DNA from 3 places in the uncultured Azonexus sp. genome. Region 1 is predicted to be linked to each of the others. Evidence: predicted binding sites of a transcription regulator. Region 1 holds the regulator's gene; each other region holds the start of a gene.
What was found. The regulator sigma-54, encoded in region 1, starts transcription at its own class of promoters, with help from an activator protein. The targets are predictions, from matches to a motif close to TGGCACGCTTNCTGCTNA.
Positions count from the first base shown of each region.

Region 2: a site for sigma-54 is predicted at 2,625-2,642, ahead of glnA (type I glutamate--ammonia ligase). Genes of this name have one in related genera too.
Region 3: a site for sigma-54 is predicted at 3,197-3,214, ahead of nifB (nitrogenase cofactor biosynthesis protein NifB). Genes of this name have one in related genera too.

Region 1 is NZ_CALJNI010000004.1:73,746-78,899, reverse strand. Features, by position in the region: gene Q0799_RS03010 (adenylate/guanylate cyclase domain-containing protein) at 1-236, shown strand, start outside; gene hprK (HPr(Ser) kinase/phosphatase) at 257-1,192, opposite strand; gene ptsN (PTS IIA-like nitrogen regulatory protein PtsN) at 1,201-1,650, opposite strand; gene raiA (ribosome-associated translation inhibitor RaiA) at 1,702-2,025, opposite strand; gene Q0799_RS02990 (RNA polymerase factor sigma-54) at 2,040-3,494, opposite strand; gene lptB (LPS export ABC transporter ATP-binding protein) at 3,519-4,253, opposite strand; gene recX (recombination regulator RecX) at 4,250-4,684, opposite strand; gene recA (recombinase RecA) at 4,677-5,154, opposite strand, start outside.
Region 2 is NZ_CALJNI010000004.1:401,087-406,240, reverse strand. Features, by position in the region: gene glnL (nitrogen regulation protein NR(II)) at 1-557, opposite strand, end outside; gene Q0799_RS04710 (DUF4124 domain-containing protein) at 579-1,025, opposite strand; gene glnA (type I glutamate--ammonia ligase) at 1,137-2,552, opposite strand; gene Q0799_RS04700 (cation diffusion facilitator family transporter) at 2,743-3,906, opposite strand; gene Q0799_RS04695 (rhodanese-like domain-containing protein) at 3,953-4,405, shown strand; gene nadA (quinolinate synthase NadA) at 4,466-5,154, shown strand, end outside.
Region 3 is NZ_CALJNI010000017.1:11,893-17,046, forward strand. Features, by position in the region: gene Q0799_RS12100 (FprA family A-type flavoprotein) at 1-963, opposite strand, end outside; gene Q0799_RS12105 (ArsC/Spx/MgsR family protein) at 902-1,369, opposite strand; gene Q0799_RS12110 (4Fe-4S binding protein) at 1,369-1,659, opposite strand; gene nifB (nitrogenase cofactor biosynthesis protein NifB) at 1,660-3,162, opposite strand; gene Q0799_RS12120 (YgjP-like metallopeptidase domain-containing protein) at 3,268-3,801, opposite strand; gene Q0799_RS12125 (zf-HC2 domain-containing protein) at 3,915-4,109, opposite strand; gene Q0799_RS12130 (sigma-70 family RNA polymerase sigma factor) at 4,103-4,741, opposite strand; gene Q0799_RS12135 (thioredoxin family protein) at 4,738-5,118, opposite strand.

The DNA.
Region 1 (5,154 bases):
GCGCCATGCTGATCCAGAACCGCAAGGTATCGCGCATGCACGCGCGCATCGAGCGCCGGCGCGATGGCTATTACCTGATCGACACCAGCACCAACGGCAGTTTCCTGAGCATGCAGGGCCGCCAGGAAATCGCCCTGCGCAAGCATGAAATCCTGCTCGAGGGCAGCGGTGTCGTGTGTTTCGGCAGCTCGCTCAACGATCCGGCGGCTGACCGGGTCGAATTCGAACACCTCTGATCAGTCGCCGCCGGCGCGGCTCAGACGTCCTCGTCGTTCATCATGCGGCTCTGCCGCTCGACGAAATCCTGCATGCTGTCGATGCCGCGATATTGCAGGATGGTGTTGCGCACCGCAGCTTCCATCAATACCGCCAGGTTGCGCCCGGCAGCCACCGGAATCACCACCTTGCGGATCGGCACGCCGAGCACATCCTGGCTTTGCGCGTCGAGCGGCAGACGCGGCGCGTCTTCCATGGACACCGTCCGCTGCAGGTGCACGATCAGCTTCAGCTTCATCTTGCGGCGCGAGGCGGTCTCGCCGAAGATGGTGCGGATGTTGAGCAGGCCGAGGCCGCGGACTTCGAGGAAGTCGCGCAGCATGCCGGGGCAGCGGCCTTCGATGGTGGTCGGCGCGATCCGGGCCATCTCGACCACATCGTCGGCAACCAGGCCATGGCCGCGCGAGATCAGCTCCAGCGCCAGTTCGGATTTGCCGACCCCGGAATCGCCGGTAATCAGCACGCCCATGCCGAGCACGTCCATGAACACGCCGTGCAGGCTGATGGTATCGGCCAGGCGGGCCGACAGGTAAATGCGCAGGTGATCGATGACCGCCGAACAGTGCTTGGGCGACAGGATCAGCGGCACGTCGGCGGCCTTGCAGGCATCGACGATGAATTCGGGGGGCTTCAGGCCGTCGGCAACGATCATCGCCGGCGTGCGGGCCGACAGCAGGTCGATGAACATCTGGCCGAAGCGCCGCTCACCGATGCGCATGGCCCAGTCGTATTCGGCCTGCCCCATGACCTGCAGGCGTTCCGGGTGAATGATGTTGATGTGGCCGACGACGTCGGCACCGTAATTGCTGGCGGCCTTGAGCTCAATGCGCCGGTCGTTGCGCTGACCGGCCAGCCAGTTGAACAACAGCTTCTCGCGGTTGTCCTGGTACAACTGCTCCAGGCTGATGTGCCGCACGGCGCCGGTCAGGACTTCTTGAACAGTGCCAGCACCGCTTCGGCGTCCGGGGCGGCCTGCAAGGCTTCGCGGAAGGCGCGGTCGGAAAAGCGCTGAGCCAGTTCGGACAGGATCTGCAGATGCTCTTCGGTCGCCTGTTCCGGTACCAGCAACACGAACAGCAGGGTAACCGGACGGCCGTCCGGCGAATCGAAGGGAATCGGCGTCGCCAGACGGATCAGCGCGCCGGCAGCCTGCTGGAGGCCCTTGATCCGGCCGTGGGGAATGGCCACGCCCTGGCCAAGGCCCGTGGAGCCGAGCTTTTCGCGTGCGAACAGGCTGTCGAAAATCAACGAACGCGACATGTCGAGCCGGCTTTCGAACAGCATGCCGGCCTGTTCAAAAACGCGTTTCTTGCTGCTCGCATCCAGGTCGAGCAGGACCTGATCGGCAGTCAGAATGTTGTCTAGAGGGTTCATGGGAACTTTGCAGCAAAGAAACCGCACCCCTCGGGGTGCGGTCGGTCAGGCTTAGTCGTCGATGTGCATGGACGGCTTTTCGCCACGATGGTGGTCCTGCATCTTCTGCTTGTACTTCTGGACCTGGCGGTCGAGCTTGTCGAACATGGCGTCGATGGCGGCGTAGAGATCGTCCCCGGCTTCTTCGACATGCATGTCCTTGCCCGGAACGTGAACGGTGACTTCGGCCTTCTGCTTCAGCTTTTCAACGGAAAGCACGACGCTGGCGCCGGTAACCTTGTCGAAATGACGGAGTACGGGATCGAGCTTGTTCTCGACGTATTCGCGCAGTGCCGGGGTGACTTCGATATGGTGACCGCTGATTTGCAGATTCATTTTTTCTCCTCTCTCTACAGGGTCTTGCGTAAATTGACCGGCGGGATGTTGAGCGATTCACGGTATTTGGCAACCGTGCGTCGGGCAACGACAATTCCCTGCTGGCCTAGTATTTCGGATAATTGACTATCCGACAAGGGCTTCTTGCCATCTTCCGCCGAAATCAATTGCTTGATCAGGGCACGAATGGCCGTGGCAGAACAGGCACCACCGGTGTCGGTGGACACATGGCTGCCGAAGAAGTATTTCAGTTCGAAGATGCCGCGCGGCGTGGCCATGTATTTCTGGCTGGTGACGCGGGAAATCGTCGATTCGTGCAGGCCGAGCAGGTCGGCAATCTCGCGCAGCACCAGTGGCCGCATCGCCACTTCGCCATGTTCGAAAAACTGGCGCTGGCGGTCCACGATGGCCTGGGTGACGCGGTGGATGGTATCGAAACGCTGCTGGATGTTCTTGATCAGCCAGCGGGCTTCCTGCAACTGGCCGCTCAGGTTGCCGTTACCACGGCGCTGGCGGGCGAGGATGTCGGCGTACAGGCGGTTGACGCGCAGGCGCGGGTAGGCGTCCGGGTTGATGTAGGCCGTCCATTTACCCTTGAGCTTCTTCACGATCACGTCGGGCGTGATGTAGCGCGCTTCGTCCTGCGCGTAACCGGCGGCCGGCCGCGGATTGAGGCTGGTGATCAGCTCGTGCGCGCCACGCAGGATCTCGTCGTCGCAACCGGTCAGGCGACGGATCTTGACGAAATCGCGGGCAGCCAGCAATTCCAGGTGCTTGTCGGCAATGGTCAGGGCCAGCGTGCGCTCGGCGCAATCCTCTTCGGCCTGCAACTGCAACAGCAGGCATTCGCGCAGGTCGCGCGCACCGATCCCGGTCGGATCGAAATTCTGGATATGGCGCAGGGCGATTTCGAGTTCCTCGAGTTCGACTTCGTACTCGGGCGGCAGGGTTTCCAGCAGCTCTTCCAGCGGCGTGGCGAGATAGCCGTCGTCGCTGAGCGCTTCGATCAGGAAGCGGACCAGGCTGCGATCGCGATCGCTCAACTGGGTCATGCCCAACTGCCAGCCCAGGTGCTCGCGCAGGCTGACGCTGGAAGCGTGGGCATCCTGCGGATCGTTGTCGTCTTCCTCGTCGCGGCCGGCGCCGGTGAAGGTGCCGGCATCGCTGGACCAGCGATCGTCGTCGACATCGCCAGGCGTCATCGGCGGCTCGCCCTGGGCATCCTCGCGCGATTCGCTCGCCGGCGCAGGTTCGCTGACCGGTTTGTCGGGCGAATCGAACTGCTGGGCACCGGCGAAGGACTCGCCCGGCCCGTCATCGTCGCGCTCGAGCATCGGGTTTTCCAGCAGGTAGCGTTCGATTTCCTGCTGCATCTCGACGGTCGACAACTGCAGCAGCTTGATCGACTGCTGTAATTGCGGCGTCAGGGCCAGATGCTGCGAAAGCTTGAGCTGAAGTGCCGGTTTCATTGATGCAATCTTGGTTTGGCGAGGTCAGAGGCGGAAATGCTCGCCGAGATAAACCTTGCGTACACTCTCATTGTCGACAATTTCCTCCGGACGTCCAGAGGAAAGTACATGACCGGCGTTGATGATCACCGCGTGATCGCAGATGCCGAGCGTCTCGCGCACGTTGTGATCGGTGATCAGGACACCGATGCCGCGTTCCTTGAGGAAGCGGATGATCTTCTGGATTTCCAGCACGGCAATCGGATCGACCCCGGCAAACGGCTCGTCGAGCAGGATGAAGCGCGGATTGGTGGCCAGCGCGCGGGCAATTTCGACACGCCGCCGTTCGCCGCCGGACAGTGCCGCTGCATTCACGTGGCGGACATGGGTGATGTGCAGTTCGTTGAGCAGGCTTTCCAGTCGCTGGCTGCACTCGTCGGGTGAAAGCTTCTGCAGTTCGAGCACGGCGAGGATGTTTTCCTCGACGTTGAGCTTGCGGAACACCGAGGCCTCCTGCGGCAGGTAGGACAGACCGGTACGGGCACGCGAATGCATCGGCTGGTGGGTGAGGCGCTCGTCGTCGATATAGACTTCGCCGCCATCGGCAGCCACCAGGCCGACGATCATGTAGAAACAGGTGGTCTTGCCGGCACCGTTCGGCCCGAGCAGACCGACCACTTCGCCGGAGCGCACCGAGAAGGAGACGTCTTCGACGACGGTGCGCGCCTTGTAACGCTTTTTCAGGTTGTGCGCGGACAGGGTGGCGGTTGGCTGGCTCATTCTTCACTGGCTCCGCGCAGGGTCTGGCGGATCGCTTCTGCAGAAAAGCCGCGATATTGCAGGAAACGCATCTGTTTGGCACGTTCTTCTGCAGATTGGGGGGGCTGCCCGAACTTTTTCGCCCAGATCGCCCGGCAGCGCTCGCCCTCGTCGCCGGCCTCGGGCAGGGCGGCTTCGATGTCGCCATCGCTGACGCCCTTTTGCCGCAATTCCTGGCGCAGGCGGCCGTTGCCGTAGCGATTGGCGCGCGCCGAAACGCGCTGGCTGGCATAACGGGTATCCGACAGCAGGTGCTCGGCCTGCAAGGCATCGAGCACCGCCGTCAGGGCTTCTTCACTGTCGGCATGCGCCGCGAGTTTGGCATGCAGTTCGGCCCGGCTGTGATCCCGCCGGGTCAGGCACTGCAAGGCACGCACCCGCAGATCAGCCATTGGCGGCCTTGCTCGGTTTGATCACGGTGGTGCTCGCCGCCTCGCGGATGCCGGCTTCGATTTCCTGGGCAATTTCCGGGTGCGACTTGAGGAACTCGCGGGCGTTGTCCTTGCCCTGGCCGATCTTCTCGCCCTTGTACGAATACCAGGCACCGGATTTGTCGACCAGCTTGTGAGCGACGCCCATTTCGACGATCTCGCCCTCGCGGGAAATCCCCTCGCCGTAGAGGATGTCGAAGATGGCCTCGCGGAACGGCGGCGACACCTTGTTCTTGACCACCTTGACGCGGGTTTCGCTGCCGACCACCTCGTCGCCCTTCTTGATCCCGCCGATGCGGCGGATGTCGAGACGGACCGAAGCGTAGAACTTGAGCGCGTTGCCGCCGGTGGTGGTTTCCGGCGAGCCGAACATGACACCGATCTTCATCCGGATCTGGTTGATGAAGATGACCAGCGTGTTGGTCTTCTTG
Region 2 (5,154 bases), 330 kb from region 1:
ATCAGGTCCTGCAGGCGGTCGGCTTCCTTGATGATGACCTGGGTGTATTCCTTCAGCGACGGATTGCCGAGTTCGTGCTCGAGCAATTGCGCGGCACCACGGATACCGCCCAGCGGATTTTTGATTTCGTGCGCCAGATTGCGGATCAGTTCGCGGTTGGCCTGCTGCTGCTCGATCAGGCGCTCTTCGCGGCTTGCCGCCAGGTGATGGTCGATCGGCTGCAATTCGAGCAGCAGGCGCATGCCGGCCGCGATATCGGGACGCAAGGGCGTCACCGTGCAGTTGAGGTGCAGGGTCTCGCCGTCGGCCCGGCCGAGCGCGATGTTCTGGCCGGTGTAGCCCCAGTTGTTGTGCAGGCCGTTGTCGATTGCCGACTGCAGGGTCGACGAGCACTTGCAGACATCGCCGAGACGGCGCCCGATGACGCTACGGCTGCTGACCGCCAGCAGGTTCTCGCCGGCCGGATTGAGATAGCGGATGGCCTGGCTGTCGTCGATCAGGAGTACCGCCGAGGCGAGCAGGTCCAGCCCGGCGAAATTGGCGTGGGTGACATTCATGATTTATCCGGAGAATTCCGCTCAGCGCAGATTGGCCAGCTCCCGCTGCAGGGCCTGCAGATTGCGCTCATGCTGGGCAACCCGTTCGCGATAGGGCGTCGCGCGCTCAAGACCGCCACTGGCGGCTTCGCGCTCGGCCAGTTCCTTGCGGGCCTGATCCAGCTTGCGTTGCTCGCCGGCCAGTTCCTGCTCCAGGATGTGGCGTCGGTCGGCATCGCGGGAACGCTGGGTGTCCTGCTGCACGCGCGGAAAATCGGCCGGCGTCGGATTGCTTGCCGCCCTGGCGGCCGGCGCACGCGGCGCGGGAACGGTATTGCGCTCCTCGCTGACGATGGCCTGACAGTTGTTGTGCACACGGGTATTGGAAATCAGCACCCCGCCACCGGCTTCCGTGCATCGATAGATCGTCTGCGCGGAGAGCGCCATCGGGACAAGCGCGCAAATCAGGGCAAGCAGTCTACGTGTCATTGGCATGGCTCCTCGTGAACTTTGCAGTTTACTGGGTAAACGATGCGCCGGTAAAAAGGTGAACAAAAAAGGGCGGGAAAGCCCGCCCTTTTTGCATTTCACCGCAATCGATCAGCAGCTGTAGTACAGATCGAATTCGACCGGGTGCGTGGTCATGCGGATACGGTTCACTTCGTCCATCTTCAGGGCGATGTAGGCATCGATCCAGTCGTTGGAGAAGACACCGCCACGGGTCAGGAACTCGCGATCCTTGTCCAGGTTTTCCAGCGCTTCCTCGAGCGACGCGCAGACGGTCGGGATCTTTGCATCCTCTTCCGGCGGCAGGTCGTACAGGTTCTTGTCAGCCGGATCGCCCGGGTGGATCTTGTTCTGGATACCGTCAAGGCCGGCCATCAGCAGGGCGGCGAAGCACAGGTACGGGTTGGCGATCGGATCCGGGAAGCGGGTTTCGATACGACGGGCCTTGGTCGAAGCGACGAACGGGATACGGATCGAAGCGGAACGGTTCTTGGCCGAGTAGGCCAGCTTGACCGGCGCTTCGTAGTGCGGGACCAGACGCTTGTAGGAGTTGGTGCCCGGGTTGGTGATCGCGTTCAGCGCCTTGGCGTGCTTGATGATGCCGCCGATGTAGTAGAGGGCGGTTTCCGACAGGCCAGCGTACTGGTCACCGGCGAACAGGTTCTTGCCGTCCTTCCAGATCGACTGGTGAACGTGCATGCCCGAGCCGTTGTCGCCGACGATCGGCTTCGGCATGAAGGTGGCGGTCTTGCCGTACTGGTGGGCAACGTTGTGCACCACGTACTTCAGGATCTGGGTCCAGTCGGCGCGCTTGACCAGGGTCGAGAACACGGTGCCGATTTCGCACTGGCCGGCATTGGCCACTTCGTGGTGGTGCACTTCGACCGGCACGCCCAGCGATTCGAGGGTCAGGACCATGGCCGAACGGATGTCGTGCAGGCTGTCGACCGGCGGAACCGGGAAGTAGCCGCCCTTGACGCCCGGACGGTGGCCGGTGGCACCGTTGCCGTCGTTCTTCTCACCGGAATTCCAGGCCGCTTCGGCGGAGTGGATCTTCAGCGAGCAGCCGGACATGTCGACCGACCATTCAACGCCGTCGAAGATGAAGAATTCGGGTTCCGGACCGAAGTAGGCGGTGTCGCCAATACCGGAGGACTTCAGGTAGGCTTCGGCGCGCTTGGCGATCGAACGCGGGTCGCGGTCGTAGCCACGACCATCGGCCGGATCGACGACGTCGCAGGACAGGACGACGGTGGTTTCGTCGAAGAACGGATCAATGTAGGCCGTGGCCGGATCCGGCATCAGCAGCATGTCGGAAGCCTGGATGCCCTTCCAGCCGGCGATCGAGGAGCCGTCGAAGGCATGGCCGTTTTCGAACTTGTCTTCGTCAAAAGCGGAGACCGGCACGGTAACGTGCTGTTCCTTGCCACGGGTGTCGGTGAAGCGGAAATCGACGAACTTGGCGTCGTTTTCCTTGATCAGGTTGATCACGTCTTGCGGGGTTGCCATACGCGTTAGTCTCCTAAGAAAACAAGGTGCCGACCAGTGCGGCACAAAACAGTAAATCGTAGCGAACAGGTTTTAGCAGGAAGCATGCCAAGTTTCCTTCGCCAGACTTTCCATTGTGCCACAAGGGCATGTTCAAACTGGCAAGAAAACCACCGCACCAAAATAATGCACCATCGCGGTGCAAGCACCATTATGGTGCAGAAATCCAGTTCAGGCGCACACGACGCACCATGGGCAGTGCATCGAGGCGGGCCGCCAGTCTTTGCTCGATCTCCGACAAGGATGCGCCATCGGCCTCGGCCAGCGCCAGATACAGATCGATCTCGATTTTGCCGGCCAGATAGTGCAGGACGATCTTCCTCGGCGCCGGCAGGTCGGCGATCAGGGGCGCGATCATCGGCAGCAGGGCTTCCCGCCCCGGCAGACCGATTGCCGCCAGGTCCGGCTCGAGGTCGTCCTCGGGATCGATATGGACGAGCACGTCGAGCACTTCCGGATGCGTCCGCAGGACCCGGGCACGCGCCGACTCGGCGATGCGATGGCCTTCCGAAACGCTGATCCACGGATCGACCTGGACATGCGCATCGACCAGCACCTGATGCGCCATGCGCCGTGTGCGCAGCGCATGCAGGCCGCGCACCCCGGGTGTCGCCGTCAAACTGTCACGGATGGCACCCAGCTGAGCCTCGTCCAGACCGGTATCGATCAGCTCCTTGATCGACGACCAGGCCAGTTCCCCGCCCATGCGCAGGATCATGAAACCCATCAGGGCAGCAGCGAGCAGGTCGAGGAAGGCCCAGCCGAGCAACGCACCGCCGATACCGACCACGACCACCAGCGCCGAAGCGGCGTCAGCGCGGGTATGCAGGGCATTGGCGGTCAGCAGCTGGGAACGTTGCTGGCGGGCCACGGCGATCAGGTAACGATACAGCCCTTCCTTCGCCACCACCGTCAATACGGCGATCCAGAAAGCCAGCATCTCGACCTGCGGCAGCAAAGCGCCTGCCTGCATACGCATGCCGGAATCCCAGAGGATGCCGCCGCCGATCAGGATCAGCGAGACGCCCAGGGCCAGCGTGGCCGCCGTTTCGACCCGGGCATGACCGTAGGGATGGGCCCGGTCGGCCGGCACCGCACTCTGGCGGCTAGCCCAGATGACCAGGAAGTCGGACAAGAGGTCGGAAAAGGAATGCAGGCCGTGGGCAATCAGCGATTGCGAATGCGCCAGCCAGCCGACCACCAGTTGGGCGACGGTCAGCAGCAGGTTGACGACCACGCTGATCCAGGTGGCTTTCTGCGCTGCCTCAGCCCGATCTGCCGCCGTGGCGACCGGTGGCGAATGACCGTCTCTCATGAACTCTGTCCTATACTGTAGGCCTTGATTCTAGCAGCGATCCAAGATGGGCAAACTCAGGGAAATACTCGACCTCGCGCAAACCCGCGCCCGTGACCTCGAACGCCCCTACCAGGGCGAGCTGACGCCACGCGAGGCGTTTGAAATCTGGCAGGCGGCACCCGGGGCCCGCCTCGTCGACGTCCGCACCCGTGCCGAATGGGACTGGGTTGGCCGCATCCCGGGCGCCGTCGAGATCGAATGGAACCAGTATCCGGGCGGCGTGCGCAATCCGAACTTCCTCGCCGAACTGACCCGCCAGGTCGATCCGGAAGCGCTGGTCATGTTCGTCTGCCGCAGTGGCGTGCGCTCGATCGGCGCAGCGACGGTCGCCAGCGAAAACGGCTACAACAACTGCTACAACGTCCTTGAGGGCTTCGAGGGCGACAAGGATGCCAACGGCCACCGCAACAATGTCGGCGGCTGGCGACGTGCCGGATTGCCCTGGCATCAGGGATAATTCGCCCGCTCATTTTTTTGCCTTCACGGCGCGTCGACCGCGCGATTCACCGGAAACAGCATGCACACCGCGACCATCTCCTTCGACCCGTTCAACAAACTCTCCGACGAAGCCTGCCAGGAGCGCATCCGCGCCGCCCGCGCCAAGCTCGGCAAACGCGCCGTGATCCTTGGCCACCATTACCAGCGTGCCGACGTCTATCAGCACGCCGACCTCACCGGCGATTCGCTGAAACTGTCCAAGCTGGCCGCGCAGACCGATTCCGAATACGTCATCTTCTGCGGCGTGCATTTCATGGCGGAAGTCGCCGACATCATGACCGCGCCGAACCAGATCGCCATCCTGCCCGACCTCGCCGCCGGCTGCTCGATGGCCGACATGGCCAATCTGGCCAAGGTCGAACGCTGCTGGCGCGAACTGGGCGAAGTCCTGGACGTCGAAAAGGAAGTCACGCCGGTCACCTACATCAACTCGGCAGCCGACCTGAAGGCCTTCTGCGGCGAACACGGCGGCATCGTCTGCACCTCGTCGAACGCCGGCACGATCGCCAAATGGGCCTTCGACCAGCGACCCAAGGTGCTGTTCTTCCCCGACCAGCACCTCGGCCGGTGGACCGGCCACCAGATGGGCTTCCCGATGGACGAGATGGTCGTCTGGGACCCGGACCTGGAAATGGGTGGTTTAACCGTCGAGCAGATCAAAAAGGCCAGGATCCTGCTGTGGAAGGGGCACTGCTCGGTGCACCAGAT
Region 3 (5,154 bases), on a different contig from region 1:
GATGCCGTCTTCGCCGCCTTCGAGGTCGTACAGCGAGACGCGCACGCCTTCAATGCGCTCGGCGCCGGCGGCCAGGGCTTCGGCCATGCGCCGGGTGTTGCCGTAGGCCGAGATGTAGAAGACGACCAGCGTCTTTTCACTTTTTGCTTCGTTGAACAGCCGCGGTGTCGCCAGTTCGCGGTAGCGGTGCAGGTAATCACGCGGCTGATGGCGCAGGATGGGGCCGTGCGCCGGGCAGAGGGTGCTCAGTTCGAGCGGCTCGATCAACGCCACCGCGTCGAGCACGTGCTCGCGGAAGGGGCGCATGATGTGCGCGTAGTAGTACTCGAAGGAAAAACGGAAATCGCCGACCCGGTCGTTGAACAGCCGGGCGTCGCAGAAATGGCAGCCGAAGATGTCGCCGGAGAACAGGATGCCGTCCTCGACCAGGTAGGTGCATTGGGTATCCGGCCAGTGCAGGTAGGGCGTGTGCAGGAAACGCAGGGTGCGCCCGCCGAGGTCGACTTCGTCGTCGGTGGTGACCGGAATGTATTCGGGCGGCTTTTCGCCGGTCGGCTTGAGCAGCGCCTTCAGCATCATCTGCGCGCGGCTGGACAGGTACACCTTGGCCTGCGGCGCGCGCTTGAGCAGCTCGGGCAGGGCGCCGCTGTGATCCGGTTCGAGGTGGTTGAGGACGATGGTGGTGATTTCGTCGTAACGGGCCACCGATTCGAGCCGGGTGAAGAAGGTGTCGGCGAAGCTTTCCTTGACCGTGTCGATGACCGCCACGCCCGTTTCGCCGCGCACGACATAGCTGTTGTAGCTGGTGCCGTTGGCGGTTTTCAGGATGATGTCGAAGGAACGCAGGTGCGGGTCGAGGGCGCCCACCCAGTGGACGCCCGGGGCAATCTCGACGGCGCCGTCAGTGAGTCCCGCAACCGGCATGTTCTTCCTCGTCGTGCGCATGGCTGCCACAGCTGCCATGGCCCTCCGGCCCGTGCACGCAGGCTTCGATATTGCCTGCCGGCAGCTCGACGCCGTTGAGTCCGACCCAGGCGTCAACTGCGGCCGGATCGAAACCGACCATGCGTTCGTCGCCGACTTCCATCAGCGGGCGGCGGATCAGCAGCGGGTTCTCCAGCAGCAACTGCAGCGCGTGCTCGAAGCTGATGTTCTCGGGCACGATCTCGCCGCTCTTGATCGCCGGTGCGGCCGGGTTGAACCAGCGCGCGACCGGCAGCTTGCCGATGAACTGGAGCAGGCGGTCGGCCGTCCAGGCTTCGCTTTTCAGGCTTTTCGCCTGGACGGTGTGACCGGCGGCGGCAAGCAGCGTCTTCTGGCGCAGATTGCCTTTACAGCCGGGTTTTTCGTAGAAAGTGATGACCGCCATCAGGCTGCCTCCCGCCACAAGCCGAATTCCTTCAGCTTTTCGATTGGAATGCCGGTCAGTGATCCCGGCGGATTGAGGAATTCCCCGAGTTCATTGACGATCGCCATTTCGATCGGGCAGATCGCCGCGCATTGCGGGTCGGCGTGGTCGCCCAGGCATTCGGTGCATTTGTCCGCGCTGATCAGGAAATGCGGCGCTTCGTCGCGGTCCGGCTGGTAGATGGCGTCGTTCGGACAGACATCGACGCAAGCCCAGCAATTGACGCAGGATTCGGTTATCTGCAGTGCCATTTACGCCACCTTCAGAGAATCGGCTTGCGGCAGCAATTTGCCGGTCGCCGCAATTTCCTTGTACACCGCCATCACCGCTTCCTCGATCGGCTCCATCGCGTGTTCGCCGTTCGGCGCAATGCCGGCGGCTTCCAGCTTGGCCCAGGGCTCGTAACCGACCTTGGAACAGAGCACGACCTCGCAGCCTTCGAGGATGCGGATGTTGCGGTCAAGCAGCGATTCGCTGGCGCCCGCCTCGACCACGTCGCCGTCGCCGCAGGCATCCATGCCGCCGCAGTAGAGCTCGGTCTTGCGGTGGCTGATGAAACGCACGCCTTCCGGCGAAGCCTCGTAGATCAGGAACTCGCGGGCGTGGCCGAAGTGCTCGGCAACCAGGCCGTTCTTGCCGGCCACCGCCATCAGCACCGGGCGCGAACCTTCCGGAATGTCGGTCGGCTTTGGCTTGGCGACGCCGCGTTCGGCTTCCAGTTTCTCGATGATCGCGTCATGCACTGCCTTGCGGCGGACCATGGCGGCTTCGTAATCGACCTCCATGACGTCGATCTTGTCCATGGTGAACTCGTCGCCGCGATCCTCGCCCAGCAGGCCGACCGCGTCGGCGCGGCACTGGCGGCAGTGGCGCATCATCGCCATGTCGCCGGCACAGGCGTCCTGCAGCTCCTGCAGCATTTCCTGGGTCGGTTCCGGCTGGCCCATGATGCCGTAGTAGGTGCCGTGCTCGGCCTCGGCGATCAGCGGCATGACGTTGTGCAGGAAGGCACCCTTGGCCTTGACCACCTTGGAGACTTCCTTGAGGTGCTGGTCATTGATGCCGGGAATCAGCACCGAATTGACCTTCACCAGGATGCCGCGGTCAGTCAGCATCTGCAGACCCTTTTGCTGCTGCTCGATCAGGATGCGCGCGCCTTCGATGCCGAAGATGCGCTTGTTCTCCCAATAGATCCACGGGTAGATCTTGGCGCCAACTTCGGGGTCGACACAGTTGATGGTGATCGTCACGTGGTCGATGTTGTGTTTGGCGATTTCGTCGACGTGCTCGGGCAGGGACAGACCGTTGGTCGACACGCACAGCTTGATGTCCGGGGCCTTCTCGGAGAGCTGGCGGAAAGTGTCGAAAGTGCGGCCCGGGTTGGCCAGGGGGTCCCCGGGGCCGGCGATGCCGAGCACCGTCATCTGCGGAATCTCGGCGGCCACGGCGAGCACCTTCTTGATCGCCTGATCCGGCGTCAGCAGCTCGGAGACGACGCCCGGGCGCGATTCGTTCGAGCAGTCGTACTTGCGGTTGCAGTAGTTGCACTGGATGTTGCAGGCCGGCGCCACGGCGACGTGCATGCGGGCGAAATAGTGGTGCGCCTGTTCCGAATAACAGGGATGATCCTGTACCTTGGCGCGGATGTGATCCGGTAGATGGGCCAGCCCGTCCGGCGCCGTGCCGCAACCGCTGGAAGAACAGCCGCCGCCTTCGGCGGCTGGTGCGTTGTTGCTGATGACTGGAAGTTCCACGATGAGGGCTCCAAGAAAACTGTTCGGAGCCTCTTCAGCAATCGCTGTGCCAGTGAGTTATTTCTCAATAAATCAATGGCTTGCGGTGTTCGTGTTTTTGCCCTGTCAGGCCGGATGTCGCAAACCGGACATCGCCGGCCACAAACCCTCGCCGCCGGTAGCGAGATGGCATAGATAGACGCGCAGATCGAATTCCAACTGGTGGTAATCCGGCTCGATGCGTCGGCACAACTGGTAGAAGGCCTTGTCGTGCTCGCTTTCCTTGAGGTGGGCCAGTTCGTGGGCGACGATCATGCGCAGGAATTCCGGCGGCGCCTCGCGGAACACGGCGGCGATCCGGATTTCATGCTTGGTCTTCAACTTGCCGCCTTGCACCCGTGCCACACGGGTGTGCGTGCCCAGCGCCCGGCCGACCGACTGCAGCTTGCCGTCGAAAACGATCTTGCTCGGCTGCGGCGCATTGCGCAGGAACTCGCCACGCAAATCCTGCACGTAATCGTACAAGGCCCGGTCGGTGCGTACCGCGTGCGCCTCCGGATACTTCTTGCGCAAAGCCTCGCCCAGACGCCCCTGCTCAAGCAGGCGGGCGACCGGTTCGGTCAGGTTGGGCGGATAGCCGGCGAGGTAGGCGGTGGGCACGAATGGAGGCGGTCAGCGCTGAGGGCGCGATTGTCCCGGGAATTGACCGGTTTGGGTAGCACCCTCGGTTCCCAGTGGGAGAGATTCTGTATGGCGATGCCGGCAATTGCGCCTTATTCCTTTTCCGGGTTCGTCAGCTCGTCCCGGTACCCGCGGCAGGCATCGCGCAACACCTGCAGGTGCTGCTGGTAGTTGCGGCAGCCCTTGCACAGGGCGAGGTGCATGCCGAGTTCGAGGCGTTCGCCGAGGCCGAGTTCGCGGTCTTCGGCTTCCGACATGCGGCGGGTGGCGTCCTTGCAGCTCAACATGGGCGTTCTCCGGCGAGGAACCAGCTTTTCTCCAGGCAGCCGCGCAAGGCGCTGCGGGCGCGATGCAGGATGACGTGGCAGTTGCTGGTGCTGATGCCGGCGGCGGAACAGACTTCGCCGGTATCGAGTTCGAGGAACTCGCGCATCATGAAGACGCGCGCGGTGTTCTTGGGCAGGTGCGTCAGACAGGCGTCGAAGACGACCCAGAAGTGCTTGTCGCGCAGCGAGCTTTCCGGATCGCCCCAGGCGGCCGGGCGGTGCGCCGGCTGCCAGTGGGCGTTTTCCTTGAACAGGGCATCGAAGGCCTGGTCCAGGCTGTCCTCGTCGCCGCCGAAAGCCGACACCGGTGTCGTCCGCGACTGCTGGCGGATCAGGTCGACGATCTTGTGGCGCAGGATGCCGAACACCCAGGTCTTCAGCGCCGAGCGGCCGGCGAAATCCTTGCCGCTGGTCAGCGCGGCGGTCAGGGCATCCTGGACGGCGTCTTCGGCCAGGGCGGCATCGCGCAACTGGAGCTGGGCGAAAGCCAGCATGTCGCGGCGGACCTGTTCGACAAAGGCGTTGTCGATGCTGGCAGGGGGAGCGATGGCGGCCTCCGTGGCGCGGGCGTCAATGCCGCCATGGTAGCTCAACGGGCGGCTTCCAGCGCGGCACGCAGCTTGGCCGGATCGGTGTCGCCAGCCAGGCGCGCGACTTCCTTGTCACCCTTGAAGACGATCAACGTTGATTGCATGCGCACGCCCAACTGGCGGCGTAGTTCGCGGGCGTTGTCGTAATCGACGACGAGCAGGCGGCCGGGTACGGCAGCATCGCCACGCCAGCCGTCGAAAACCTTCTGCTGTGCCCGGCAAGTCGGGCACCAGTCGGCGTGGAAATGTAGGGCAACGGCCTTGCCGGCAGTCTGTTGCTGAGCAAAGTCGGCCGCCGTCCACGGGGCGATGTCGAGCGCCTGGGCAAAACCGGCGATGGTGGTGAAGGCGAGGGCCGCGAGCAGGCGGATGGTTTTCATGATGGACTCCGAGGGGTTGAGGATGGTGATGATTGG